2 regions of the Erwinia sp. 1181_3 genome follow, and region 2 is predicted to be linked to the other one. Evidence: predicted binding sites of a transcription regulator. Region 2 holds the regulator's gene; the other holds the start of a gene.
What was found. The regulator LexA, encoded in region 2, represses DNA repair genes until DNA is damaged. The targets are predictions, from matches to a motif close to TNCTGTATGTACATACAGNA.
Positions count from the first base shown of each region.

Region 1: a site for LexA is predicted at 10,100-10,119, ahead of umuD (translesion error-prone DNA polymerase V autoproteolytic subunit). Genes of this name have one in related genera too.

Region 1 covers NZ_VTDE01000002.1:16,524-31,457, reverse strand. Annotated here, with positions in the region: gene hflD (high frequency lysogenization protein HflD) at 1-504, opposite strand, end outside; gene mnmA (tRNA 2-thiouridine(34) synthase MnmA) at 588-1,706, opposite strand; gene FY046_RS04535 (NUDIX domain-containing protein) at 1,767-2,240, opposite strand; gene rluE (23S rRNA pseudouridine(2457) synthase RluE) at 2,289-2,945, opposite strand; gene icd (NADP-dependent isocitrate dehydrogenase) at 3,049-4,299, shown strand; gene FY046_RS04520 (hypothetical protein) at 4,364-4,690, opposite strand; gene FY046_RS04515 (contact-dependent growth inhibition system immunity protein) at 4,785-5,111, opposite strand; gene FY046_RS04510 (hypothetical protein) at 5,114-5,359, opposite strand; partial or broken gene FY046_RS04505 (hypothetical protein) at 5,533-5,735, shown strand; gene FY046_RS04500 (contact-dependent growth inhibition system immunity protein) at 5,790-6,116, opposite strand; gene FY046_RS04495 (RNase A-like domain-containing protein) at 6,119-6,940, opposite strand; gene FY046_RS04490 (hypothetical protein) at 7,120-7,431, shown strand; gene FY046_RS04485 (hypothetical protein) at 7,500-7,709, opposite strand; gene FY046_RS04480 (YnfU family zinc-binding protein) at 7,870-8,037, shown strand; gene FY046_RS04475 (cryptochrome/photolyase family protein) at 8,330-9,868, shown strand; gene FY046_RS04470 (DUF2256 domain-containing protein) at 9,865-10,005, shown strand; gene umuD (translesion error-prone DNA polymerase V autoproteolytic subunit) at 10,137-10,556, shown strand; gene umuC (translesion error-prone DNA polymerase V subunit UmuC) at 10,559-11,821, shown strand; gene FY046_RS04455 (AAA family ATPase) at 12,185-14,934, shown strand, end outside.
Region 2 covers NZ_VTDE01000009.1:125,314-140,247, forward strand. Annotated here, with positions in the region: gene FY046_RS18960 (amino acid aminotransferase) at 1-844, opposite strand, end outside; gene FY046_RS18965 (YitT family protein) at 919-1,536, opposite strand; gene FY046_RS18970 (Lrp/AsnC family transcriptional regulator) at 1,792-2,271, opposite strand; gene dnaB (replicative DNA helicase) at 2,451-3,866, opposite strand; gene FY046_RS18980 (quinone oxidoreductase) at 3,968-4,948, shown strand; gene pspG (envelope stress response protein PspG) at 5,188-5,421, opposite strand; gene dusA (tRNA dihydrouridine(20/20a) synthase DusA) at 5,579-6,574, opposite strand; gene FY046_RS18995 (hypothetical protein) at 6,765-7,055, opposite strand; gene FY046_RS19000 (conjugal transfer protein TraF) at 7,237-8,478, opposite strand; gene zur (zinc uptake transcriptional repressor Zur) at 8,940-9,449, shown strand; gene FY046_RS19010 (CsbD family protein) at 9,536-9,745, opposite strand; gene dinF (MATE family efflux transporter DinF) at 9,961-11,283, opposite strand; gene lexA (transcriptional repressor LexA) at 11,366-11,974, opposite strand; gene FY046_RS19025 (diacylglycerol kinase) at 12,081-12,449, opposite strand; gene plsB (glycerol-3-phosphate 1-O-acyltransferase PlsB) at 12,577-14,934, shown strand, end outside.

The DNA of each region.
Region 1 (14,934 bases), on a different contig from region 2:
ACGAACTTTGCTCTGTACCTGACTATTCTGCAGGACAGCCGGTGAACCGGTGACCTGGATGCGCGGGCCGAGCGGGCTGATTACATCGACATAAATCCCTGCCATCGCGCTTAACAGGGTATCGGATTCCAGATCGTAGTGCGCCAGTTGGCGATCGAGCTGGGCAATACGGCTGGACAACTCATTCAGTGCCGTTTTGCTGGCGTTCAGTTTACGCTCCAGCACCATCATACTCAGCGTGTAACGCGTCAGTTCGGCGCCCAGACCCTGGCGGCTGTTGCTGTTCAGCACGGCCAGCAGGGTTTCCAGACCAAACTGCAGGTTTGCTTCGTCGTTACCGAACACCGCCAGTGTGGATGACGGGTTCAGGTCCAGCAGGCTCTTCAGCGATGTTTTTAACGCATCGGGCGGGCACTGTCCCTGGTGCGCCAGTTGCTGCACCAGGTTAGCGGACTGGCAGACGCCAGCCAGTGCCAGAGTAATATCATAGTAATTCTTCGCCACGGTAACTCCTGTATACGCCAGACTTCAGGCTGCTGGTACGTTGGCTGCTGTTCTGCGGCCCGACTGTTGATGTGTTAACCCGCTTATGCGTTAACCAGCGGCTGACGCTGCTCGATGATGCCGCCACCCAGGCAGACTTCATCGATATAGAAAACCGCCGACTGCCCAGGCGTCACGGCTGCCACCGGCTGGTCAAAACGTACTTCAATACGTTCAGCATCCAGCGGGGTGACAGTGCAGGGGATATCTTCCTGACGATAACGGGTTTTCACCATGCAGCGCAGCGGTGCGGTCAGCGTTTCGCGATCCACCCAGTGCAACTGCTGAGCAATCAGGCCCGTGGACATCAGACGCGGATGGTCATGGCCCTGAGCAACCACCAGCACATTGTTCGCCACGTCCTTATCGACTACGTACCATGGCTCTTCGTTACCGTCTTTGGTACCGCCGATGCCCAGCCCTTTGCGCTGGCCCAGCGTGTGGTACATCAGACCCTGATGCTGCCCCACGGTGTCGCCGTCAACGGAGACAATCGGCCCCGGCTGAGCGGGCAGATAACGACCCAGGAACTCGGTAAATTTGCGCTCACCGATAAAGCAGATGCCGGTAGAGTCTTTTTTCTTCGCGGTGATCAAATCAAGCTGTTCAGCAATACGGCGGACTTCCGGTTTCTCTAATTCGCCCACCGGGAACAGGCTTTGTGCAATCTGTTCATGACCGAGGGTGTAGAGGAAGTAGCTCTGATCTTTATTGCCATCCAGACCGCGCAGCAGGCGGCTTTTACCGTCCACATCCTGGCGACGCACGTAGTGACCGGTGGCGATGTAGTCGGCCCCCAGATCTTCGGCGGCAAATTCCAGGAAGGCTTTAAATTTGATCTCTTTATTGCAGAGAATATCAGGATTGGGCGTACGGCCCGCTTTGTATTCCGCCAGGAAGTGTTCAAACACGTTGTCCCAGTATTCGGCGGCAAAATTGACCGTATGCAGATAGATACCGAGCTTGTCACAGACTGCCTGCGCATCGGCTAAATCTTCCGCTGCGGTGCAATACTCCTCACCATCATCCTCCTCCCAGTTTTTCATAAACAGGCCTTCAACCTGATAACCCTGTTGCTGGAGCAACCAGGCGGAAACGGAGGAGTCAACGCCGCCGGACATCCCGACGATCACTTTTTTCTGGCTGTTAGAACTGTTCAACATTGCTTGTCCGACTTTAAGGAGCCGTTAAAGGCGACTCTGATAAAATTGCGCGGCATTCTATCACGCGTCGGCGACCTGCGCACTCTCGCTAAACGGCCACTGGAAGGCACTGAGGATCTCCAGCGGATAGCGCGGGCCGGTCTGATAAATGTGCAGGCTTTCTGCGACCAGTGGTGAGCGCAGTTTTTTTGACGTCATGATCTCCTGCGGCGGCAGCCACCAGCAGCGATCAATATCGCGGTCCTGTGGGTAGGTGTCGATCGCTTCAGGCAGATCCAGGGCGAACAGGAAACGCAGGAACGGGGTGTTATCCGGGGCAATCCACTGGTGCAGACGTAAAAAGGCCTGGGGAATCGCATCAATGCCGGTCTCTTCCGACAGTTCACGCACCGCCGCCTGAAGCAGCGTTTCATCCGCTTCCAGATGGCCCGCAGGCTGGTTCCATGTTGTGCGTCCACGCACACGTTCTTCTACTACCAGAAACTGTCCTTCAGCCTGTACCACCGTGGCTACGGTGACGTGCGGTTTAAACATAATGTCCTCCATTCGGTTAAGACGCGCAGCGTGCCACGCGTTAAAAAGTCAGATTTCGTTGCTGATATCACGCCATTCGCCCGGCGCCAGGCCCTGTAACTGTAACGCACCCATGGAGAAACGGATCAGCCGCAGGGTGGGAAAGCCAATATGCGCCGTCATTCGGCGTACCTGACGGTTACGCCCTTCAAACAGGGTGATTTTCAGCCAGCAGGTCGGAATCGCTTTGCGCTCACGAATCGGAGGTTGACGATCCCACAACCAGTCGGGGGCGGCCACTTTTTCTACCCCGGCGGGCAGGGTGGGGCCATCTTTCAGATTTACGCCAGTGCGTAACGGTTGCAGGTCACTCTCCTGCGGATCGCCCTCGACCTGTACAAAATAGATTTTTCCGGTGCGTTTACCGGGCTGGGTCAGCGTGGCCTGGAGTGCGCCGTCATTGGTCAGCACCATCAGCCCTTCGCTGTCACGGTCAAGGCGCCCGGCAGCATAAATACCCGGCTGGGGAACATAATCTTTTAGCGTGCGGCGCCCGGCTTCATCGCTGAACTGGGGCAACACATCAAAGGGCTTATTAAACAGCACCACGCAACGTGGGCCTTTAACGGCTGGTTTGGCGGCGCGGCGCGGGCCGGAACGCCCAGGGTGATGATTCGTCAAGGAAGATTTTCGCATGGTCTTTGCACTGAGTAACAATGAGTGCATTATACCGCAATCCCGAGATGATTGGCGCGGAGTCAATATTCAAGTAGTATTGACGCGCATCTTACAAGTCATTAACAAAAAAAAGCGCTCGAAGGAGAGGTTAATGGAAAGCAAAGTAGTTGTTCCGGCGGAAGGTCAGAAAATCACCCTGGATCAGGGAAAACTCAACGTACCTAACAATCCAATCATCCCGTTCATCGAAGGTGATGGCATTGGCGTTGACGTGTCTCCAGTGATGATCAAAGTTGTTGATGCCGCTGTGCAGAAAGCTTACAACGGTGAGCGTAAAATTTCCTGGATGGAAATTTACACCGGTGAGAAATCGGTAGAGCTTTACGGCCAGGATGTCTGGTTACCAGAAGAAACCCTCGACCTGATTAAAGAATATCGCGTTGCCATCAAAGGCCCACTGACCACCCCGGTCGGCGGCGGTATTCGTTCCCTGAACGTTGCCCTGCGTCAGCAGCTTGATCTGTACATCTGCCTGCGTCCTGTCCGTTACTACACCGGCACACCAAGCCCGGTGAAACGCCCGGAAGACACCGATATGGTGATTTTCCGTGAGAACTCCGAAGATATCTATGCGGGTATCGAGTGGAAAGCGGGTACGCCGGAAGCAGATAAAGTCATCAAGTTCCTGCGTGATGAAATGGGCGTGAAGAAAATTCGCTTCCCTGAGCAGTGCGGTATCGGCGTTAAGCCATGTTCAGAAGCGGGCACCCAGCGTCTGGTGCGTGCAGCCATCGAATACGCAATCACTAACGACCGTGATTCTGTAACGCTGGTTCACAAAGGCAACATCATGAAATTCACCGAAGGCGCTTTCAAAGACTGGGGTTACCAGTTGGCGAAAGAAGAATTCGGCGGTGAGCTGATCGATGGTGGTCCGTGGATGACGGTGAAGAACCCGAACACCGGCAAAGAGATCGTCATTAAAGACGTGATCGCCGATGCCTTCCTGCAGCAGATCCTGCTGCGTCCGGCTGAGTATGACGTAATTGCCTGTATGAACCTGAACGGTGACTACATCTCTGACGCCCTGGCGGCGCAGGTGGGCGGTATCGGTATTGCTCCGGGTGCTAACATCGGTGACGAATGTGCACTGTTTGAAGCCACCCACGGTACTGCACCTAAGTATGCTGGCCAGGATAAAGTAAACCCAGGTTCTATCATCCTGTCTGCAGAAATGATGCTGCGTCATATGGAATGGTTCGAAGCCGCTGACCTGATTGTTAAAGGCATGGAAGGCGCAATTGCTGCCAAAACCGTGACCTATGACTTCGAGCGTCAGATGGAAGGCGCTAAACTGCTGAAAGCTTCAGAGTTTGGCGACGCGATGATCAAACACATGTAATCAGCCCTGCTGATGCTGTGCTGACGGGAACTTTAGGGTTCCCGTTTTTATTTTCAGTTTCGAATTATTTAGCGTGATATTCTTCACGTTTTTGCTTCAGAGAGGCAGATAGCCACGCCAGGAAATCAAGTAGCGTTGGGGTGTAATAATGGGTGTCACCAGCCAATCCGTTCGTCAACGTGTTTAAAGCCGATGCCGCAGACTCATTATCGGTATAAGTTTCCCGAAACAGATCGATGCTATTAATCAAATCATCAATATGTTGCATGCCATGCCTGGAGATGGTTTTAAAGGCAGTATCAACAATTTCCGGATAAGTATCTCCGTATTCGTCAGAGTCCTGCCCGAAGAAAACCACGAAAAAATCGCTAATCCATTTATGATCATTCATCAGTTACCCCGGCACAGGATAAGCAGTAAGGATATAGTAGGGTTTACCATAGTAAGTCTCCTTGAATAACACGACGACAAGTTTATTTTTCATGTTATTTAGCGCGATCTTCTTGCCGCTTTTGCTTCAGAGAGGCAGATAACCACGCAAGAAAATCAAGCAGTGTCGGGGTATAATAATGGGTGTCACCGGCTAAATATCGCGTCAGCTTGTTCAGAGCGACAGCGGCAGATTCATTGTCCGGATAAGTCTGGCAGAAATCATCAATATTACGGATCAGATTATCCAGATAGTTTTCACCATCTTCAATATAGATTTTGAAAGCAGAATCGACAATGTCGGGATAATTTTCGCCATATTCATCACTGTCTTGCCCGAAGAAAACGATGAAAAAGTTACTAATGTTGGTGAAGTTTTTCATATTTAAATTACCGGGAAATCCGTAGTGATGTAATAAGGCTTGTTGTTGAATTGTTTTTTCTTCATAACAACCTCAATTTTGGTGGCTTTAACTGCTTTGCTTATTGCCTGTTCGGCAATCTCCAGAGAAATGAAAGAGCTGGCAGCGTTTATTTCTCTGCCCCAGATACGCTCAGTGAGCACTGACTCATCAGCCATGACGGCAGCCAACTGGACCGGGGTCATTGCAATACTAAAACCGTTTTCCATAACGTTTCCTTGTTATCACATCATCCAGAACTGAGGGTAAAGGAGTGGGTGCAACGGGTAAATATTATCCAGTGCACTCGCGTCTTTTTCGTAAAAACACTCAATTTTGTATAGCATCGGCAAGTGATGACTTAATCGTGGATATCTTATATGTGATCGCTTTACGAGGATGAATGATTGTCAGGACATGGCACGGCTACGTGCCTCTCAAACACGTGGAAGGATTTAGCGCTCACTTGCAGAGAAAGCTGGGGTAGAGCATGCAAAAGGGACGCCGGGTAACAAAGGCGCAGCTGTCCGCCGTGAAACGCAGGGGGACTGGGAGCATTTGACGTGGTGGGAGTGTCTGGATGCCGTGAAGGCATTTGCCGGAGACATTCAGGAAGGTAACACGGTGACAGTGGCCCACATGGATGTGGGCCGTAGAGTATTATCTGGCGTTATACTCATCACGCTTTTGTTTTAGAGTGGACGAAAGCCACTCCAGAAATTCAAGAAGTGTTGGTGTGTAACATCTCGTATTGCCCGCAGACCCTCCGGTAAGTTCATTCAGGGCAACAGCAGCGGACTCATTGTCCGGGTAATTTTTACGAAAGTCATCAATGTTGGTGATTAGGTTATTGAGATAATTACCACCATCTTCCACATAAATCTTAAAAGCAGAATCTACAATCTCTGGATAACTTTCACCATATTCATCACTGTCCTGTCCAAAAAAAATGATGAAAAAGTTACTAATGCTGGTGAATTTTTTCATATTTAAAGTACCGGATAAGCTGTGGTGATGTAATAAGGTTTGTTGTTGAATCTTTTTTTCTTCATAACAACCTCAATTCTGGTGGCTTTAACTGCCTCAGTTGAATCATATTTAACAATGATCCCTACATTTTTCTTAACGTTATACTTAAAAATAAGGTGAGATTCATTATCAGTGCTATTACTCTTTGCCCATTGCCGAATTTCAGCCCGATTGGCTTTAACGGCTTTGCTTATGGCCTGTTCGGCAATATGCAGAGAAATGAAAGAGCTGGCAGCGTTTCCTTCTTTGAATGAACCTGACTGAATACCCCTCTTAACCTTTTCCAGTAATTCACGCTCAGATTTGCCCACATGCTTTCTCAAAGTATGCCCACCGCCCGAAAAACCTTTCACGGCCTCATGCCTCATCAAATTAACCTGTCCCATTCTGACCGATGCCACACGAGCCGTACCCGCTACTGAGAACGGGAGTATCACATCCACGGCGATACCGATCTGGTCAGCCGTAGACTTATCTGCGCCCAGCTCACTTGCGATACCCGCCGTAGCGCGAGCGGTCATTGAGGCCGTTGGTTTGCCGGAATACACCTGCCAGGCCGAAGCACTCATCCCATCCAGACTGTGCGCCCCCACAATAATGCATCCCGCTTTCGTCACTCCGGTAGGTTCCGGGACCAGGCAAAGGGCAGTGGCACCGGCCAGCTCCAGCACACTACCGAGAAACCCGATACTGCCCCAGATACGCTCAGTGAGCACTGACTCATCAGCCATGACGGCTGCCAACGGGACCGGGGTCATGGCAATACTAAAACCGTTTTCCATAACGTTTCCTTGTTATCACATCATCCAGAACTGAGGATAAAGGAGTAGGATTAACGGGTAAATATTATCCAGGGCACCTGCGTCTTTTTCGTAAAAACACTCAATTTTGCATAGCATCGGCAAGTGATGGCTTAATAGTGGATATCTTATGTGTGTGATCGCTTTAGGAGAATGGATCAATGATTGTCAGGACATGGCACGGCTGCGTGCCTCTCAAACACGCTGAAGGGTTTAGCGCTCATTTGCAGAAGACTGGGGTGGAGCATGCAACAGGGACGCCGGGTAACAAAGGCGCAGCTGTCCGACGCGAAACGCAGGGGGACTGGGAGCATTTCTTCCTGGCGACGTGGTGGGAGGATCTGAATGCCGTGAAGGCATTTGCCGGAGAGCATTATCAGATTGCCGTCACTTACCCGGATGATGAGGTGTTTGAACTGTTGTCTGACCCTTACGTTTTTCAGCATGAGGTTCAGTCGATCTCCACCTTGTGATGCCAGGCGAAGCGCTCAGAGCAAAACGGCATCCTGAGTGATTTGCCCCTGAACACCCCATACAGCGATCAATCAGGACGAATACTGTCACCGCGGCCCACGGATTTTTCACAGTCAGCTTTTAGTCTGCCGTATGCATCGGGTGCCAGCGGGGCGGTCATCATGGTGCGCCAGGTACGGCATTCAGGCGTTTCACTGCGCTGTTGCTTCGGCTGATGTGGTGAACAGGCGGTTGTAAGAGCCGCGATGGCTATCAGTAAGGTGGTTTTGTTGATCATGCTCTCTCCTTTTGTACGGCAGAATCTATCGCGGGGCGAAAAGGCAATGGCATCACTTCCCGCTCCGGTTCTGTAAGAATAGGTAAAAAATTAACATAAGCTCTGGTTAACCATTAGCGCGCTATGTTAGTTTTATCTTTCACGCGGATACAAGAGGAAAATGGTCATGACCTACTTCCAGTATGCAATGGAGCGGATTAAGCTGATTACCACCGAAGTGGAATGCCCTGATTGTCACCGACCTGGCCGACAGTCGATCACCATGCAATCAAAAGCCTCACCGATGAAATGCCCGCATTGCGAAACGAGATTCACCCTGCAGCAGTAACCGTTACCGATTTTGTCACAAACCGCCGGATGGGCGGTTTTTGCTTTTTCGCCGTCCCGTTTTGCCACATACACTATTGTCGGATCAGGTTCAGCGCCGCGCTCCGGGGTAACGTTCTTTCCTCGATAAAAATAGCGGCCTGTTACCCGGTTTAAAGGACAGCCACTGGGTTTGTGCCAGTGACGGTTTTCTTCAACGGCAAATGCTATGCTAATCGTGCTTATCTGCTGTTAAACGCCGACAGGCCCGGTTTAACGCATTCTTACATATCATTTTCGCAGGTCGCAATGTCATGAATAAGCTGCACCGGTTGTGCCTGGTTCTGGGCGATCAGCTATCGTTTGATCTGGCTTCATTACAGGGGCTGGATGCGGAGCGCGATACGGTTTTACTGGTTGAGGTCATGGAGGAGGCCAGCTATGTTCCTCATCATCCGCAAAAAATCATATTGATCTTCAGCGCCATGCGCCATTTTGCCCAGGCGTTACAGCAACGTGGCATCCGGGTTGAGTATGTCACTCTCGATGACCCGAAAAACAGCGGATCAATACCCGGGGAACTCAAGCGCTGGCAGTCGCTGGTGGCGCCGGACGAAGTGCATCTGACCGAGTGCGGGGACTGGCGACTGGAGGCGTCGATAAAGGCGTGTAGCTTCCCGATTCACTGGCATAGCGATACCCGATTTCTGTGCACGCGCAGTGAGTTCTCTTCCTGGGCTGCAGGTAAAAAACAGCTGCGCATGGAGTTTTTTTATCGTGAGATGCGTCGTAAGAGTGGGCTGTTGCTGAACGGCGACGGCAGTCCTGTCGGTGGGGCATGGAATTTTGATGCTGAAAACCGTAAAGCGCTGCCCAAAAACGTCACCGCACCGTACCCGGCACGTTTCAGTGCAGACGCCATTACCCGTGACGTCATGGCACTGGTGGGTGAACATTTTAGCCATCATTACGGTTCAGCCGCCTCTTTCGATTATCCGGTTACTCATGAAGATGCCTGCACTCTGTGGGATTATTTTCTCGATTACGGTCTTGCAGCCTTTGGCGACTATCAGGATGCGATGGCCAGCGATGAGCCTTTTTTGTTCCATGCTCGCATCAGTGCGGCACTCAATATCGGTCTGCTTGATATGCGCCAGTTATGTGCTGATGTGGCATCTGCCTATCAGGCAGGCCATGTTGCACTCAATGCTGCCGAAGGATTTATCCGTCAGTTGATTGGATGGCGTGAGTATGTACGCGGCGTCTATTGGCTGAAAATGCCCGAATACGCCAGCGGTAATCGGTTTGCTAATCAACGGGTGTTGCCTGAGTTCTACTGGACGGGTGAAACACAGATGAACTGCATGCGGCAAACTATCGGTCAAAGCCTGGAGCATGCCTATGCCCATCATATTCAGCGCCTGATGGTGACCGGCAATTTTGCGCTGCTCGCGGGTATTGCACCAGAGGAGGTATGTCAGTGGTATCTGGCGATCTATATGGATGCATTTGACTGGGTTGAACTCCCCAATACGCTGGGTATGGTGATGCATGCCGACGGGGGGTATCTGGGATCTAAACCTTACTGCGCCAGCGGACAGTATATTAATCGTATGTCTGATTACTGCCGTAGCTGTGCATATAAAGTCAGTGAAAGCACGACCGACAATGCCTGCCCGTTCAACGCCCTCTACTGGCATTTTTTGATGCGCCATAGCGATATTCTGCGGGATAATCCGCGTATGAACCTGACGTATAAAAACCTTGAGCGTATGACCGATGTCCGGCAGCAGGCGCTCTGGCAACACGGTGAAGAGCTTCTGGCCCGCCTGGATGCCGGAGAGGCGTTGTGAACAAAAAGAGTGAGCTCCCGGTTAAAATCTGTGCCGTCTGCGGGCGGCCTTTCAGCTGGCGCAAAAAATGGGCGAACTGCTGGGAAGAGGTGCGCTACTGCTCAGAACGTTGCAGGCAACAACGTGTGTCGCGGTGATGGTGAAGACGCATCGACAACTAAATTTCCCGCCACTTCAGGTGCTTTCCAGAATCTCATCGCAAGGCGCTTGATCGCAGCACAGATTCAGCGATACTGTATATAAATACAGTATTATTGAGATTCCCCTTATGCAGTTCATCCGCCCGACCGACAGTTATCACGCCCTGCACCTGCCTTTATTCCTTGAGCGCGTTCCGTGTGGCTTTCCCAGCCCGGCACAGGACTATGTTGAAGATCGCCTCGATCTCAACAAGTTTGCCATTAAGCACCCCAGCGCCACCTACTTTATCAAAGTCAGCGGGGACTCGATGCGTGGGGCAGGGATCGGTGACGGTGATCTGTTGATCGTCGATCGTTCACTGACCGCCGTGCATGGCGATATTGTGGTGGCGGCTGTGGCCGGAGAATTTACGGTCAAAGAGCTGCGTACCCGGCCCACACTGCAACTGGTTCCCCATAACAGCGAGTATTCCGCGATCGTCTTTTTGAGTGAGGAAGAGCTGGAGATTTTCGGCGTAGTGACCTTTACCCTTAAAGCACACAAATAACCATGTATGCGCTGGTGGATGTGAACAGCTTCTACACTTCCTGCGAAACGGTTTTCCGCCCGGACCTGCGCGGGCAGCCCGTGGTCGTGGTATCCAATAACGACGGGTGCGTGATCTCCCGCTCGGCGGAAGCCAAAGCGCTGGGGATCAAAATGGGTGCGCCTTATTTTAAGCTGAAACAAGAGCTGCAGCGCCAGCATGTGCATGTGTTCAGCTCTAACTACGCGCTCTATGCTGACCTCAGTGAGCGGGTGATGATGTTACTGACGGAGATGTCTCCGGGCATTGAAATTTACTCGATTGATGAAGCCTTTATTGATGTTACCGGGGTGGAAAATTGTATGCCGCTGGAAACCTTTGGGCACCAGATGCGCAGTCGCGTATTGAAAGAAACGGGGCTGACGGTGGGCGTGGGAATTGGGCCGACGAAAACGCTGGCAAAACTCGCCAATTATGCGGCGAAAAAGTGGCGCAGGGCTGGCGGCGTGGTTGACCTGTCGAATGTTGAGCGCCAGCGTAAGTTACTGGCGCTGGTGCCGGTAGAAGAGGTATGGGGGGTTGGTCGGCGGATCAGTAAAAAGCTCAATGGGATGGGCATAGAGAATGCGCTGCAACTGGCGGAATCGTCCCTGTGGGTGATCCGCAAAAATTTCAATGTGGTGCTGGAAAGAACCGCGCGTGAACTGCGCGGTGAGCCGTGTCTCGGGGTGGAAGAGTTTGCCCCCACCAAGCAACAGATTATGTGCAGCCGCTCGTTTGGCCACCGTATTACCGACTATGAAGAGATGCACCAGGCTATCTGTGCCTATGCCGAACGCGCCGCCCAAAAATTGCGGCAGGAAAAACAGTTCTGCCGTTTTATCAGCGTTTTTCTGCGCACCAGCCCGCATGCGGAAGGGGAAGTTTTCTATGGCAACCAGGCTTCCGGCACGTTATTGATACCTTCTAACGATACGCGTGACATTCTCCGTGTGGCAACGGAGGCCCTCGATCGTATCTGGATTGAAGGGCATCGCTATATGAAAGCCGGGGTGATGTTGGGGGATTTCTTCAGCCGGGGCGAGGCCCAGCTCAACTTGTTTGATGAGTATCAGCCGAAGCCCAATAGTGAAGCACTGATGCAGGTGCTGGATGAGTTGAACCAGTCGGGCAAGGGAAAGGTATGGTTTGCCGGGCAGGGCATCGAAAAATCCTGGGCGATGAAGCGGGAAATGTTATCTCCCGCGTATACCACCCGCTATGCCGATTTCCCGGTGGCGAAGTGACCTGATCTTATGCACCACCTTTATCCGAAACATCACCTCTTAGGGGGATAAATAGCGATTTTCCCTTCGTATTATAATCAAGGCACGTTTCTGTTTTAAATTCACATTCAGACACCAGTTCAGCCCGCCATTTACTGGCTTTGTCAAAGGCACGAGAGTGAATCGCATCCTAAAAAGCTAGTTGCGTCGTGATAATTTCCACATTCCAGAAAGTGGTAGAATTTTCCGCGAATAGCTGAATTGTTAAATTTTTTTAAAGTTCTGGTGCAATTCTCTTGAGATGAATATCATGCCAAAAATTATAGGTGACGCTGATATTAGTCTGAACGAGGGGGAGTGAATGCCCTCTTATGGGAGAAGTTGATGAGTATTGCAGGAATACGCTCCAACCGTGGCGATGGATACCAGACTTTGGTTGCGTTTGATTGGGCATTAACCGTTTTATCCGATCAGGATTTTGAATGGCTTGAGGTCGATTCGATAAGCTACCCCGTTGATGATGTCGTCGTTGGCAAAGCTGACGGAGTCATAATTGCCTGCCAGTGCAAAAAAAACCACCCCGATTTCAATGCCTGGACGATAGCGGGTCTTGGCGATGAACTGGATAAAGCCTTCCTTCTACTAGCCAATAATCCGAAAGTTAATGTCCGCTTCTATTCGCGAAATAATTTTGGCGAGCTGGCAAAACTCAAAGAGCACTGTTCATCTCAACCAGACGAAAGTAGTTACCGACTAAGTTTAGGAAAAGCGCAAAGTGCGCTTGAAGATACTTTGTCGAAACGATTGGTGAAAACTGCGCCCAGTCTTTCAACGTTTGAATTCCTGCGTCGAACTGATTTTGTTACCAGCGATGACCTGGGGCGAATGGAAGAATTACTGCGTGAACGTTTACGAAACTTGGTGAGTAATACTGATTCTGCATTTAATGCTCTCTGGATGAAACTTGACCAACTCGGCGCACGCATGGATGGCAATAACTTATCTACCGCGACTCAGCACCGTTTGACCAAAGACGATCTTCGGGCCATCGTCCAGCAGGTGGGGTCAACACTGGTTCCACCCATGAATATTGCCGATATACGACACTCTTTTTCCAGCACCTCGGCTATTGGCAGGTCATGGCGGCGAGATATTGCGGGGCACCGTATTTCTAACTCGACCCTGGATGACTTACTGGCTGCTATTGATGCCCGTAAAAGATCGATATTGCTTACAGGCCTTCCTGGTTCAGGAAAAACCTGTGTGATGTTGGCATTGCAAGAGGCGCTAGAGGAACGAATGGCAATCCATTCCGACATCGTGCCACTCTTTATCCAGTCGCGAGAGTTTGCCGAACTGGCAACATCAGAAGATCGCCAGGCTCAGGGAATGCCTGAGCAGTGGGTGGAAAAAACAGCCAGACTGGCTGATGAAACCCATGTCATTGTGGTTATCGATTCTTTGGATGTGCTATCAATCGCCCGCGATCATCGCGTGTTGAAGTATTTTCTTGCGCAGATAGATCGCTTGCTATTGATCCCCAATCTCACTGTGGTCACTGCCTGCCGTGACTTCGACAGACAGTACGATCGACGTATTGCCGAACGGCAATGGGGTTGTGAATTGAAGTGTCAGCCGTTGGACTGGGATTCTGAAATTGCACCGTTACTTGATACGTTAGGGATCACGGCGGTCACCATTGATACAGTGACTCGCGAGTTGATAAGGAATCCACGCGAGTTGGCATTGTTTGTCGAGCTGGCCCAGAGAGACGGTAGCTTTAATGTGGTGACCAGCCATGCATTAGCACAACGCTATCTCGATACAATTGTGCGTGCCAACGACGAATTGGGTAACGCAGCGATACAATCGATTGAAGCCATTGCCTCAGAGATGCTGAGATTGCGAAGTCTGGCGGTGCCTCATCAGCGCTTTAATGCCTCGCAGGATATTCAGCGAAAGCTATGCAGTCTTAATGTGCTGCAAGAAACCCAGGATGGGAAACTGACATTTGGGCACCAAACTCTACTGGATGTCCTTGTTATAAGCGGGGCAGTGCGTAATGGCGTCACGTTGAATGAGTTTATAAGCAGCTTGCCACCTGTCCCTTTTGTTCGCCCCAGTATCCGCAGTTTTGTTGCTCAGTTGGCAATGGGGGAGCGCCGCGAATTCAGAAAACAGCTTAGGGCTGTACTGATGGGTAACGCAGGATTTCACATCCGACGTCTGGTCGCAGAATCCTTTGCTGAACAAATACCCCAAGACGAAGACTGGCCACTATTACGTGATTTACGCGTAAAATACCGCGATGTTTTTCAGGTGATCTATGTTCTGGCCAGTGCGATTGAGTGGCATCACTTCTGGCGACAACATCTTATTCCCCAACTGAAAGCTAATCGGGATTCTGAAGGATTGGCGAGCCATGTTCACCGTATTGCGCAATGGAAAAATGAAGACACTAAAGGCGTACTGTCATTTTGGATGGAGGTGCTGTCGCTGGACTGGTTTGATGGACATGGAATTTCAGAACAGCTGGGAATGCATCTGTCTGAGATTAAACCAGAGAATATGATCTGGGGTATTTCGTTACTTGAGCGGCTAGTTGCTATACCTCGGACTGAATACAGTTCTCTTGGCCGAGCTATTGCTAACTATGTGGCGGCAGGTGTCGCGGAGGATATTTTACTTTGGCACTATATTGCAGATGGTGTCAGCGATGATGATGTACGACAATTTAGTTTCGATAATAAGCTTCGTTGCCAGCCGCATGAATTCGGCGACAAAAATGAAAACCTTCTTCGTCAGCGTATGGAACAATCCAGCACTTTGCTGGATTTAGCTGTGGAGTCAATTGAGTACTGGAGCCATATTCGCGAATCACGTTATAGCGAGTCATGTAAAAACTACAGATATGGTTTTTTGAGTGAGACCTCATATGAGGCGAAATATCATCAGAGGAATAACAGTCACGAAGAAAACATGAATATTCTGCTTGCTGCCGTTGAAGCGGGTGTTATATATAATTCAGAAAGAAATACAGACTGGTGGAAAAAAAACCGTGAACGTCTTTGCTTCAACCAAGAGGGCGCATTGCACTATTTTGGAGTGCTCGCTTGCACGGTTTCGCCTGAAAT
Region 2 (14,934 bases):
GGCGCACAGTCGCTTTGAGCTGGCCAAGCACACGAGCGGCTTCATCCGCATCATCACAGACGATGGACAGGCCGCCCACGCGTTCGCCATACAGGGAGAAGATTTTAGAGAATGAGTTACTGACCAGCGCAGGCAGGCCCGCCGCGGCGATAGCGCGGATAGCATAGGCATCGTCTTCCATGCCAGCACCGAAGCCCTGATAGGCGATATCCAGGAACGGGATCAGCTCGCGTGCTTTCAGCACAGCGGTCACTTCATCCCACTGTGCGTTGGTCAGATCAGCCCCGGTTGGGTTATGGCAGCACGGATGCAGCAACACAATGCTCTGGGCAGGCAAGGTGTTCAGTTTTTCCAGCAACGCAGCGAACTTCACACCATTGCTTTCATCGTCATACCACGGGTACGTATTGACCGTGAAGCCGGCACCCGCAAAGATAGCAATGTGGTTTTCCCAGGTCGGATCGCTGACCCAGACCTGTGAATTCGGGAAGTAGTATTTCAGGAAGTCAGCACCAACTTTCAGCGCACCCGATCCCCCCAGGGTCTGAATTGTGGCGATACGCCCCGCTTTCAGTACCGGATGTTCTGCGCCAAACAGCAGTGGCGCAACCGCGCTGCGGTAAGGTGGCAGGCCTTCCATCGGCAGATAGAGAGAGGCACTCTGTGGCTGTGCATTCAGCAAAGCTTCCGCTGCGGCAACCGCCCTCATCTGTGGGATCACACCCTGTGCGTCGTAATACAGGCCGATGCTCAGGTTCACCTTGTGCGCGCGGTTGTCCTGCTTGAAAGTTTCCATCAGGGAGAGAATCGGATCGCCAGCGTAGGCATCAACGTTTTGAAACACGGTGCAAGTCTCCATTAAATAATCAGTCATGTCCTGCAACGCCGCGGCGGGCGTTGCGGTAAATTCAGGCAGGGTTAAACGTAATAGCGGCCAGGGCGGTGGTTCATGGCAATAATCAGATTCAGCACTACCGCACCGGCAATAGAGGCCGCCAGCATCTCGCGCGAAACAACAAACAGCGAGGCCAACACCACGCAGGTATCCACCCCCATTTGCAGTTTTCCGGCGCGAATACCGTAACGGTCCTGCAACCACAACGCCAGGATATTGATCCCACCCAGGCTGGCCTTATGGCGAAATAACACTATAAACCCAATCCCCATGACCACGTTACCGAACAGTGTCGCATAAAAGGGATCCAGCGCGGAAAAATGGATGAATAATGGGTGCAGGTGGCTAAATGCAGAGACCAGTGCCACAGCAGAGAAGGTTTTCACAGTGAAAGCCCAACCCATGCGCTTCACGGCCAGCCAGTAAAATGGGATGTTGATCAGGAAAAATGCCAGCCCAAAGGAGGTTTTACTCAAGTAGCTGATCAGAAAGGCGATACCGGCAGTACTTCCGGTCAGCGCCCCGGCCTGTTTCAGCAGCGTGACACCAAAAGAGACCATCAACGTACCCAGCAGAATAGCCAGCACATCTTCCAGCAGGGTATGGGGGATTTTTACAGGTTGTTGCACGACGTTATCCATTGGATTGATTCTCGGGTGATTATTGCTTTATTGATTGCCCAATATATAGCAAAAATCGCACCAATCCGGCGGCCCCTGGAGCCACCGGATGGTGCCAGCGAATTAACCCATTGAATACAAGGCGCTTTGTTGCTCGTTTTTGTGCATGAAATTGCCATTTAAGCATCACATCACGCACTTAAGTTGATTTTATCGCACACATTCCGCATGAAAGATCGCTTTGATGCACAAGCATGGTGCGCGACATGCACTGTTTTAGCGCAGCAGCGTCTCACTCACCGACATCAGGCCATTCTCTTTCAGGCGGTTCAGGACCACTGACGTCTTCACATGCGAAACGCTTTGATGCCCTGCCACCAACTGGCTAATCAGCGCGCTCAGCCCGGCGAGATCGGCCACCGCCACTTTCAGCAGGTAATCAGCGTCACCCGTGGTTTTATAGGCATCCACGATAGCCGACTGCTCGGATACCATGCGGTGAAAACTCTCAACGTATTCTGTCGTGTGGCTGATCAGCCGCACTTCAATCAGACCGATCATCCCCAGGCCGACGGCATCCGGGGACAACCGCGCGTGATAGCCAAGGATCAATCCAGCCTGTTCCAGGTTAATACGGCGGCGTGAGCACTGTGAGGCGGACAGCTTCACAATATCGCTCAATTCCTGGTTAGTCAGGCGACCATTCGCTTCCAGTAAAGTCAGTATCTTAAGGTCAAAATCATCAATCTGGGTCATCGTTCATCCGTGCTGGTGTCTGGATACAGCTGACAGACAGATAACCGCATTCATTGCAGTGTTGTCCAACACTATTTTGTGATGACAGGCGTTGAAAGCGGGTCGGGCATGCCCGCCCCCTACAAGCGTCGGAAGCGAGGGATAAATCGTAGGGGTCGGGCATGCCCGACCCGAAAAGATTACTCGTCGTCGTACTGCGGACCCGCATAGTTGTCGAAGCGCGACCACTGACCATTAAAGGTCAGGCGTACAGTCCCGATGGGGCCGTTACGCTGCTTACCGATGATGATCTCAGCGATGCCTTTATGCTCGCTGTTTTCTTCATAAACCTCATCACGGTAGATAAACATGATCAAGTCGGCATCCTGCTCGATGGAGCCGGATTCACGCAGGTCGGAGTTAATCGGGCGTTTATTACTGCGTTGCTCCAGAGAGCGGTTAAGCTGCGACAGCGCCACAACCGGCACCTGAAGCTCTTTCGCGAGCGCCTTAAGCGAACGTGATATCTCAGCAATTTCCAGGGTACGGTTATCGGACAGTGCCGGTACGCGCATCAATTGCAGGTAGTCGATCATGATCAGACTTAAGCCGCCGTGCTCACGGAAAATACGGCGCGCACGCGAACGAACATCGGTCGGGGTGAGGCCGGAAGAATCATCAATGTACATGTTCTTCTTCTCCATCATGATCCCCATAGTGCTGGAGATGCGCGCCCAATCCTCATCATCAAGCTGACCGGTACGAATACGGGTCTGGTCAACGCGGGACATCGATGCCAGCATACGCATCATGATCTGCTCGCCGGGCATCTCCAGGCTGAAGATCAGCACCGGTTTATCCTGTTCCATCGCTGCGTTTTCACACAGGTTCATGGCAAAGGTGGTTTTACCCATCGACGGACGGGCCGCGACGATAATCAGGTCAGAACGCTGAAGCCCGGCAGTTTTCTTATTCAGATCGCCGTAGCCCGTATCCACCCCGGTGACACCATTCTGCGGCGTCTGATAGAGGGCCTCGATACGCTCGATTGTTGATTCGAGGATCTGATCAACACTCTTCGGCCCTTCATCTTTATTGGCACGGCTTTCGGCGATCTGGAACACGCGGGTTTCCGCCAGATCGAGCAGATCTTCACTGGTGCGCCCCTGAGGATCATAACCGGCATCCGCAATTTCGTTAGCAACGGAAATCATCTCACGCACAACGGCACGTTCACGGACGATATCCGCATAGGCGCCGATGTTTGCCGCACTTGGCGTATTTTTAGACAACTCAGCCAGATAGGCAAAACCGCCGACCATGCTCAGTTCGCCTTTGGTTTCCATCGATTCGGAAAGGGTAATCAGATCGATCGGTTTACCCAGTTCCAGCAGGCGCTGCATCTCCGCGAAGATCATCCGGTGCGGGCGGCTAAAGAAATCCTTTGCCACCACGCGCTCGGCAACGTTATCCCAGCGTTCGTTATCCAGCATTAAACCGCCCAACACCGACTGTTCAGCTTCCAGCGAGTGCGGGGGCAGCTTAAGACCTTCCATCTGGCGGTCACGCGGCTCGCGGTTTTCGAAGGATTTGTTGGTGGGTTTATTTCCTGCCATAGTGATGCGATACCAAAAATCTTGTGGGGGGACGCGCAAGTATACCCGTTTGCATGACTGACGTCCTCCCCCACATTACCGCGAAATCCACAGGAGTGAACATGGCGAAACGTATACAAATCAGCCAGCACGGTGCACCCGAAGTGATGCAGCTGGTGAGTTTTGAACCGACCGATCCGGCCCCCGGTGAGGTGCAGGTTGAGAACAAAGCCATCGGCATCAATTACATCGATACCTATGTGCGCAGCGGCCTGTACCCTGCTCCGCTTCCTGCCGGGCTGGGAACAGAAGCCGCCGGGATCGTCACTCGCGTTGGCGCTGGCGTCAGCGCCCTGAAACCAGGTGACCGTGTGGTTTACGCACAGTCGTCTCTGGGTGCCTACAGCGAAGTGCACAACGTTCCGGTCGATAAGGTGGCGCTGCTGCCGGATGCCATCTCCTATGAACAGGGCGCGGCATCCTTTCTTAAAGGTCTGACGGTGCATTATTTGCTGCGCCAGACCTATGTGGTGCAGCCCGATGAGGTGTTTCTGTTCCATGCCGCTGCAGGCGGCGTCGGGCTGATTGCCTGCCAGTGGGCAAAGGCGCTCGGGGCACATCTGATCGGCACGGTAGGCTCGGCGGAGAAAGCCGCGCTGGCAAAACGTGCGGGCGCCTGGGAAACCATTAACTATCGGGAAGAGGACATTGCCGCGCGCGTCAGCGAGCTGACCCATGGCAAAAAGCTGCGTGTGGTGTATGACTCGGTAGGGAAAGATACCTGGGAAGCATCGCTGGACTGCCTGCAGCGTCGTGGCCTGATGGTCAGCTTTGGCAACTCATCCGGCCCGGTGACGGGTGTGAATCTCAGCATCCTCAATCAAAAAGGATCACTGTATGTGACCCGCCCATCCCTCAATGGTTATATCACCACGCGTGAAGCGCTGCTTCAGGCCAGCAATGAGCTGTTCTCGCTGATGGCAAGTAATGCGATTAAGGTGGATGTGCCAGACACGCAGAAGTTTGCGCTGGCCGATGCAGCGCGGGCGCACCAGGTACTCGAAGGACGTGGTACACAGGGATCGAGTTTATTAATACCGTGATTTCTGGCGTACTGCACAAATAATCAGGGCCTCCCGAAGGAGGCCCTTTTTTCTTTCTTTTTTATAGTTCGCACTGAGTGTAGGGTCAGCGGCGATGAATACGTTTTGATTCAGTGAAACCATCCTGGCAGAATTCATAAGTAAAAAATATGTTTAATTGCGAAATGGTGCTTAGCAATTTGCCATGATGTGATCCAACCCGCATTAACACGCCAAAGACCTCAGGCAACTCATTGATATTATCGAGATAACCAGGGTTTATCCTTCGCAGAGGGTTTCCGAAAAGCCCGATATAACCAGACGCCAATCACCGCCAGCAGCAACCACGGTAACAATTTAATAACAACAGCGAACAATCCGCCAACGACCATCACTACGGTAGCCACCAGCAGCGCCGCAATGATGCCCAATAACGAAATACCGGTCAGCAACAGCATCATAAAAAAGCCGATGACAAACAGGATCTCTAACATGTCGATACGCTCCAGAATAAGGGACTCTGAAGGGACTATTACAAGAAGCGTGCCAGTACGGCGAGGATTTTAAGGTATTGATCTATAAGGAAGGCGCTCACCAGGGCCGTAACAACCCTGGTGAATTTCATCAAAGCTTAGTGAATATTTGACGATGTTATACGTTGGCAGGCACTTTATCCGCAACCAGTAGCAAGGCTTTTTCTACCACATCAACACCGGCACCCGCTTTATGGGCATTCTCACTCAGGTAACGACGCCACTGACGCGCGCCAGGAATGCCCTGGAACAGTCCCAGCATATGGCGGGTCACGTGGCCAAGGTAAGTACCGTTCGCCAGCTCGCGCTCAATATACGGGTACATCGCACGCACCACCGCAACAGGATCAACCATCGGCACGGTGCTGCCGAAGATCGTCTGGTCTACCTGCGCCAACAGTCCCGGGTTCTGATAGGCTTCGCGCCCCATCATCACCCCGTCCAGATGCTGTAAATGAGTGCGGGCTTCTTCCAGCGACTTGACGCCGCCGTTAAGCGACAGCGTAAGCTGCGGGAAATCACGCTTCAGCTGGTAAACGCGTTCATAGTCGAGCGGTGGAATTTCACGGTTCTCTTTCGGGCTGAGGCCAGAGAGCCAGGCTTTGCGGGCGTGAATAATAAATGTCTCGCATCCCCCCTGCTCTGCGACGCGCTGAATGAAATCACAGAGGAATTCGTAGCTGTCCTGATCGTCGATGCCAATTCGGGTTTTCACGGTAACCGGAATAGAGACCACATCGCGCATCGCTTTGATGCAATCCGCCACCAGTTGGGCTTCACCCATCAGGCAGGCACCGAAGCGGCCATTCTGCACACGGTCAGACGGGCAGCCCACATTGAGGTTGACCTCATTGTAGCCACGCTCTTCTGCCAGTTTTGCACACTGTGCCAGTGCTGCCGGATCGCTGCCGCCCAGTTGCAGCGCCACGGGCTGCTCTTCAGAACTCCAGGCCAGGTAATCGCCTTTGCCGTGGATAATCGCCCCGGTAGTCACCATTTCGGTGTACAGCAACGTCTGACGCGTCAACTGACGATGAAAGTAACGACAGTGGCGATCGGTCCAGTCGAGCATCGGGGCAATGGAAAAGCGATGTGCAGGGAAATTATCGGTCATGAAAAGCGTTAACTCTGTATCAGAAAGGGAGTGTCGATATTGTGCGCAATCATAGCACGGCGGGCCGCGAGGATACAGGATCAGGGAAAGGTGATTGCCAGCAGCCGTGAGGTGACTGCTGGGAAAAATCAGAAAATAACGTTCCGCTTCAAAGCGCAGTGACTTGAATGAATTATTAAGTTATTCAATATCAGCTAAAGTCATAACGGTTTAAAATATTTTCAACTGCAGGGTCATTTTCATATTTTATTTTCAGTTTTTCTTTCTGCTCTTTCGCTTTACCGCAATAATTATCAACAGATTTTTCAATTTCCACCTGCCGTTCTTTAGGGAGGTTACTATCCCATTCTCCCGACATATGGATGCAGTTATCAGCATTATCGGTAAATGCTTTGATATCCCTGGATGGCGCAGTCGTGATGTTAGACGCACACCCACTGATTACCAGACACAACAAAACCATTCCATTCATTACCCGCATTGTTATCTTCCCTGTATTTTCCCCTATGAGTTTACTCAGTCTGCCAGTATTGGAGAAAACCATCCAGGGTATGTCTGTTCGATTGAGTGAGCAAAGATGAATATCAGGAAAAGTGCGAGGAAAAACCAGTAAGGGTGAGGACAACCCCTTAGGGTTGCCCTCCTAAAGACCATCCGGACTATCAGAAAGTGAAGTTCAACTGGGCAACGGCGCCCCAGGTATTGTCTTTCCCCACCATCCCGGCAAGGTCCAGATGTACTTTGTTAAACGGTGACAGGCCAAAACCGCCCGTGAAGACATCAGTGTCATTGGACTTCACATCAGCACGGTAACCGGCGCGCAGTTGCAGCCAGTCCAGTAAACGATACTCCGCACCCACGGCAGCATACTGGCTGTCCTGTTGCGTTTTAAAGCGCTTAGTCGGGGTCAGGTCCACATCCAGTGCCGTTGTCAGGCGCTCGGTATGGTATGCCACGCCGGAGGTGACCAGCGGACGGATTTGATAGGTATCCTTGTAGCCGCTGACCTCTTTGGTATCAATATCACGTGAGATCAGGTTCTGCGCGCTCAGGCCCAGCGTCCAGTTTTCACCGAGGTCGGTTGAGGCGCCCGCATCCAGGTTAAACCCGGTGTTGGTATTTTTATAATTGCCGTTGGTGAAGTCTGACTTGTCATAGCTGTATACCGAGGCGCTGTAGTTATACAGCGTGGTTTTTTGCAGCTTTGGCGTGATGCCCAGCGACACCGGCTGACCACCGAAATCGAACTCATGCGCGACGGCGATCCCCATATCGTAAACCACCGCTGCACGTCCCAGTCCGGCAGAAGTCAGGCTGTTCAGTCCCGCCGTCGTCGGAATGTTATTGCCATCGGCAATACCTTGCAGATAATCGATGTCGCTTTGCGTGACATCGGTTACCACGGAAGCCGTACCGTAAGCTTTGGTGACAAACGCGAAAGGCAGAACCTCATTCGGAACCGTCACTGCAAATGCAGCACCGGCATTTGCCCATGCCTTCTGCCCTTTGATCTCGCGCAGACGATCGGCTAGATCACCGGCAGCCGACTGGGCGCGGGGGATATCCGTGGGGAAGACGAAGTTATTCGCCAGGTCTTTGTAACTGTCGACAGCATTGGTCAGGTCATCCACCTTATCGACCAGTTTTCCTTTGTCGCTGATCTGCGCACCGACGGCTGGCAGGATAATACTGACGCTGTCTTCCGGTTTTGCTTTGGTCATCAGCGCCGGGTTCGCCAGCACCGCCGAACCGTAGCTGGAAGAGGCAACCCCCACCCCGCCCATCGCATCATTGCGGGCATCGAAATAGTTACCGGCGGCAAGCGCACTCAGCGGAGTAAACAACAGAGCGGGTAATACCACTGGTGCGGAAAAACCGATTAATTTATTGAATTTATTTGCCATTGACCCCAAACCCACCATAAAAAAATGAAAAAGCGAATGCGCAAAGACACGCATAACCGAATGCCTGAATAATGAACATAAAGGCACCATTTCATTGCTGTGAATTGAGAGAAGATGAGTGGGCTTATCAGGTCATTGCCATTTTATTAATCTGTTATCACGCTAACAGTTGAACGTTTTGCATCTGTTTATTTCAGTACCAAACGCACACAGCCCTTTGCAAAAGGTAGTCATGAACCTTAAGCCCTGCAAATCAGATTAACGATACTGCATTAAAAAATAATGGCCCTGGTGCACTCAAAACAATGATTAAATTTTTTTTACCTTCTGCACTTATCAGCAATACCAGTAAAGGGTTGAGTCTGTGCACGTGACAGAGGGCCGCCTGAAGGTGAACTCGGCGTTTTGTTGCAGACGTGATAAAATAACATCCTGATATGGCCTGAGGGGGAACAATGAATATGACCAGTGCTGAAAAAATCCTGTCGCAGGCGGAAGTTATCTGTCAGCAACGCAGCGTGCGACTCACGCCGCAGCGTCTTGAAGTTCTGCGTTTGATGAGTGAGCAGAATGGGGCCATCAGCGCCTACGATCTGCTGGACTTACTGCGTGCCTCTGAACCTCAGGCAAAGCCTCCTACCATCTACCGTGCGCTGGACTTCCTGCTGGAGCAGGGCTTTATCCATCGCGTGGAGTCCACCAACAGCTATGTGGTTTGTCATCACTTTGAAGAACCGTCACACACCTCAGCCATGCTGATTTGTGACCGCTGCGGTTCAGTGGCCGAGCAGCATGCTAATGGCGTGGAAGATATTTTGAAATCGCTGGCCCTGAAGTCCGGTTTTACCCTGGGACATAGCGTGATTGAGGCGCATGGTTTCTGTGAAAAATGCGGGGAGATTGAAGCCTGCACCCATCAGGATGCGTGCCAGCACGATCATAGTGTGCAGAGTAAAAAACGCGGGCGTTAGTCAAATTTTGTGAGGGAGGAGAAAGAGGTGAGTGGCACTGTCCTTGTGCCTGGGTAGGAGCATCGTCCTGAAAGGGTCCGCTGTTTTTACCAGCGGTGGTTGTTACGGGTTTCCCAATCACTCAGCTCTTTTTCGGCCTGATCTTTCTGATAGCCGTAGCGTTCCTGAATTTTACCCACCAACTGATCGCGTTTACCTTCAACGACCGTCAGGTCATCATCGGTCAGCTTACCCCATTGTTCTTTCACTTTACCTTTAAACTGTTTCCAGTTACCGCCGGCTTCGTCTTTATTCATAATGTGATTCCTCTACCTTGGGTTAAAACAGCTTTAATGCCTCAAAAACCAACTGTTAAACCAGACAATCATCTGGTTATTTGCCTGAGACAAAGATAATTGTAGTAGAGAAACCACGCACTGGCCGTTAACCCGCTGGCAAAAGCGGTAGAAATCACTAAAAACACCTAGAATTCAGTGAACTAGCGAAGCGGCGCGTTACGTAACCAAATGTGTCACTGCGCGAACCAGGTTCCCTTACGCCAGTGACGACGCCAGATGACCCACAGGGAGACACCGCGCAGCAGCAGGAACAACGTGACTGCCAGCCACAGACCATGGTTACCCAGCCACGGCACGCTAAACAGCGCCAAACCAAAGCCCAGTGCTGCGACGGCCATACTGTTGCGCATCTCACTGGCGCGGGTGGCACCGATAAACATCCCATCCAGCAAATAACAGCCCACACCCGCTAATGGCATCAGCACCTGCCACCATAAATACCGATCGGCAAGCTGGCGAAGCGGTTCCAGAGACGTCAGCAGCGCGATAATTTGCTCACCAAACAGGGCATAAAATAGAGAAAACCCTGCTGCAACTAGTAACGACTGCCGACAGGCAGCATGCCAGACGCTGAGTAACTGCTTACTGTCGCGCGCGCCATAGGCTTCTCCAGAACAGGCCTCAACCGCATAGGCGAAGCCATCCAGTGCATAGGCGGTAAAGGTGAGGAACATCAGCAATACCGCGTTGACCGCCACCACATCATTCCCCATACGGGCACCAAAGATAGTCAGCGACGCAAAGCAGATTTGCAACAACAGAGAACGCAGCATGATGTCGCGATTTAAGCGCAGCAGGCGCCCCACATCACCGCGCCAGGCACTCAGCATCAACCTTACTGACAGACCACGCAGTTTCATCACCCGCCATACCAGCAGCAGACCAACAATAAAACTGACATATTCAGCTATTGCGGTAGCCGCTGCCGCGCCCTGTACACCCCACTTCAGGCCAATAACAAACCACAGATCCAGCAGGATATTGACCAGATTACCCACCACCAGCAGGATCACAGGGGCACGCGCATACTGCACCCCAAGGAGCCAGCCAAGCAGCACGAGATTGGCCAACGTTGCGGGAGCACTGAGCCAGCGCACCTGCATAAACAGTGCCGCCTGGTGCAGAACGTCTTCGCTGCCACCGGTCAGGCCCAGAGCAAAGTGAGTGATGGGTGTTCTTAGCAGGATAAACAGCAGGCCGGCCAGCAAAGCGAGCAGCAGCGGCTGCATCAATGCACGTGCCAGTGCGGATTTATCACTGGCTCCAAATGCCTGGGCAGTCAGCCCGGTGGTGCTCATGCGTAGAAACAGTAGCAGCATAAACAGGAAGCTGGTTACGGTTGTGCCGATCGCCACCCCACCAAGATACGTCGGGCTATCAAGATGGCCGATCACGGCGGTATCGACCAGACCAAGCAGTGGCACGGTAATATTAGAAAGGATCATCGGCAGCGCCAGCCGCCAGAGGCTTTTATCCGCAGAGGTGAGCAGTTTCATCAGAACCCATCAGAGCTAAAGCGATTACAGATGATAATACGCGCCACAGAAGCAGCGCGCAGGATTTAGCGGGGAGTAACGATTACAGCCAGTTGCCGTTGCGAATAACGCCGACAGCAAGACCTTCAATAGTCAGCGTTTGCTGACGCAGGTCGACAATGATAGGTTTGAAGTCCGGGTTTTCTGGTAAAAGTTGCACCGTATTACCCTGCCTTTTCAGGCGTTTCACTGTCACTTCGTCATCAATGCGCGCAACCACAACCTGCCCATTACGCACATCTTCCGTTTTATGTACCGCTAACAGATCGCCGTCCATAATACCGATGTCTTTCATCGACATCCCACTGACGCGCAACAGAAAATCAGCGCCAGGCTTGAACAGGTCAGGGTCAACTTTGTAGTGCCCTTCAATGTGCTGCTCTGCCAACAGTGGCTCACCGGCGGCAACCCGGCCAATCAGTGGAAGACCGTCTTCTTCTTCCATCATCAGGCGAATACCGCGGGAAGCACCAGAAACGATCTCAATCACGCCTTTACGGGCTAAGGCCTTCAGGTGTTCTTCAGCCGCATTCGGGGAACGGAAACCAAGTTGCGCAGCGATCTCTGCGCGCGTCGGCGGCATACCAGTTTGATTAATGTGGTCGCGAATCAGGTCATAAACCTGCTGCTGCCTCGCCGTTAGTGCTTTCATTCCGCCCCCTGGTTGTTTATACAGTCGACTGTGAGTATATACAGGTATTTAGACATTGAAAACCTAAAGTTGGGCGAAATGCAGTTTGTGGCGATTTTTGGAAAACTCATCGCAAATGTGGCACTAACAGCATGATCCAAACAAAAATTGCCAGCAAGATAGTCAACAGCACGGCCGCAGAACCCATATCTTTGGCCCGGCCTGCAAGGGGGTGTATTTCACTGCCGATACGGTCGACGACCGCTTCGATGGCACTGTTGAGTATTTCGACAATGATGACCAGCATGACCGAGCCAATCAGCAGCACACGGGTAATGGCATCTACGTCCAGCCAGCAGGCAATGATAATCGCAATGATCGCCGCGACGGCTTCCTGACGAAAAGCGGCTTCATGCTGCCACGCGCTGCGGATGCCTTTCCACGAATACCCGGCTGCTTTTATGATTCGCGTCAGTCCGGTGACATTATTTGCCATAATCAGGGAACCCTTTGAGAAGTTTAACGTCAATGAGTGGAACTACAGGTTTTTTAACACCACAGATTCTGTTGGCGCTTTCTGGTATGCTTGCGGCGCTTTGCTAACAAGAGGCTTCATGTTGTCTATGTCAGGTTGGCGTAAATTATATTATAACTTATTGAATCTTCCAGTAAAACTACTGGTAAAAAGTAAAGCAATTCCGGCTGAGCCGGTTGCCGAACTCGGGCTTGATACGTCGCGCCCTATTATGTATGTGCTGCCTTATGATTCAAAGGCCGATCTCCTTGCACTGCGTGAGCAGTGTCGCAAACAAGACCTGCCCGATCCTCTGGAACCTCTGGAGATCGACGGTACGGTATTGCCACGCCATGTGTTTATTCATGATGGCCCGCGCTTGTTCCCGTACTTTGTTCCGAATCTTGAGTCGGTCAAGCTGTTCCACGATTATCTCGATCTGCACCGCAATCATCCCGATCTGGATGTGCAAATGGTGCCGGTATCAGTGATGTTTGGTCGTGCGCCGGGCCGTGAGGTACAGGGTGACGAACAGCCGCATCTGCGCATGTTGAATGGTATCCAGAAATTCTTTGCCGTCATCTGGCTGGGACGTGACAGTTTTGTGCGCTTCTCACCGATGGTATCGCTGCGCCATATGGCCACCGAGCACGGTACAGATAAAATCATCGCGCAGAAGCTGGCCCGTGTGGCGCGTATGCACTTTGCCCGCCAGCGTTTAGCGGCCGTGGGGCCGCGTCTGCCTGTGCGCCAGGACTTGTTCAACAAGCTGTTGCAGTCTAAAGCGATCGCCAAAGCGGTTGAAGACGAAGCACGCAGCAAAAAAATCTCCCATGAAAAAGCCCAGCAGAATGCCGTTGAGCTGATGGAAGAGATCGCCGCTGACTTCTCTTACGAAGCGATTCGTCTGACCGACCGTATCATGGGTTGGACCTGGAGCAAGCTGTATCAGGGGATTAACGTTAACGGCGGTGAGCGCGTGCGCCAGCTGGCACAGGACGGACATGAGATTGTCTACGTGCCCTGCCATCGCAGCCATATGGACTACCTGCTGCTCTCCTATGTGCTGTATCACCAGGGTCTGGTGCCGCCGCATATTGCAGCCGGGATCAACCTGAACTTCTGGCCAGCGGGCCCGATTTTCCGTCGCCTGGGCGCTTTCTTTATTCGTCGTACCTTCAAGGGCAATAAGCTCTACTCCACGGTGTTCCGTGAATACCTTGGTGAGCTGTTCACCCGTGGCTATTCCGTCGAATACTTCGTGGAAGGCGGCCGTTCACGTACAGGCCGCCTGCTGGATCCGAAAACCGGCACCCTGTCGATGACGATTCAGGCGATGCTGCGTGGAGGTAACCGCCCTATTACGCTGGTACCGATTTACATCGGTTACGAACACGTGATGGAAGTGGGAACTTACGCCAAAGAGCTGCGCGGTGCGACCAAAGAGAAAGAAGGCTTTATGTCGATGGTGCGCGGGCTGCGTAAGCTGCGTAATCTCGGTCAGGGCTATGTGAACTTTGGTGAGCCGCTGCCGCTGGTCGCGTATCTGAATCAGCAGGTACCAGAGTGGCGTGAGGCTATCGATCCTATTGAAGCTCAGCGTCCAGCCTGGTTAACCCCGGCCGTGAACGACATCGCGCAGAAAGTCATGGTGCGGATTAACAATGCAGGGGCAGCCAATGCCATGAACCTGTGTGTGACTGCGCTGCTGGCATCACGCCAGCGTTCGATGACCCGCGAGCAGCTGACCGAACAGCTCGACTGTTATGTGCAACTGCTGCGCAATGTGCCGTACTCGCCTGATTCCACCGTGCCGGATATGACGCCAGAGGCACTGCTGGAACATGCGCTGAGCATGAACAAATTCGAGCTGGAGCAGGATAGCATCGGCGAGATCGTGGTACTGCCGCGTGAGCAGGCCGTGCTGATGACCTACTATCGCAACAACATTCATCACATGCTGGTGATGCCGTCGCTGATTGCCGCCATTCTGATGCAGCACCGTGAAATCACCCGCGCCGAGCTTCTGCGCCAGGTCACGGTGATCTACCCAATGCTGAAGAGTGAGCTTTTCCTGCGCTGGAGCACCGATGAACTGGGCCAGGTACTCGACTCACTGGTGGCTGAAATGGCCCGTCAGGGGCTGTTGATTGCTGAAGAGAGTAGTCTGCGTCTGAGTGCCGGTCGTTTCCGTACCCTGCAACTGCTGGCTGCCGGCGTGCGCGAAACCCTGCAACGTTACTCGATTACCTTCTCTATCCTCAGCGCGAAACCCGCAATTAACCGTGGCACGCTGGAAAAAGAGAGCCGTACCATGGCACAGCGTCTGTCCGTGCTGCATGGTATTAACGCGCCGGAGTTCTTCGACAAAGCGGTGTTTACATCGCTGGTGTTAACGCTGCGTGATGAAGGCTATATCAGCGATTCCGGTGATGCTCAGGTTGAGCAGACACAGCAGGTTTATCAA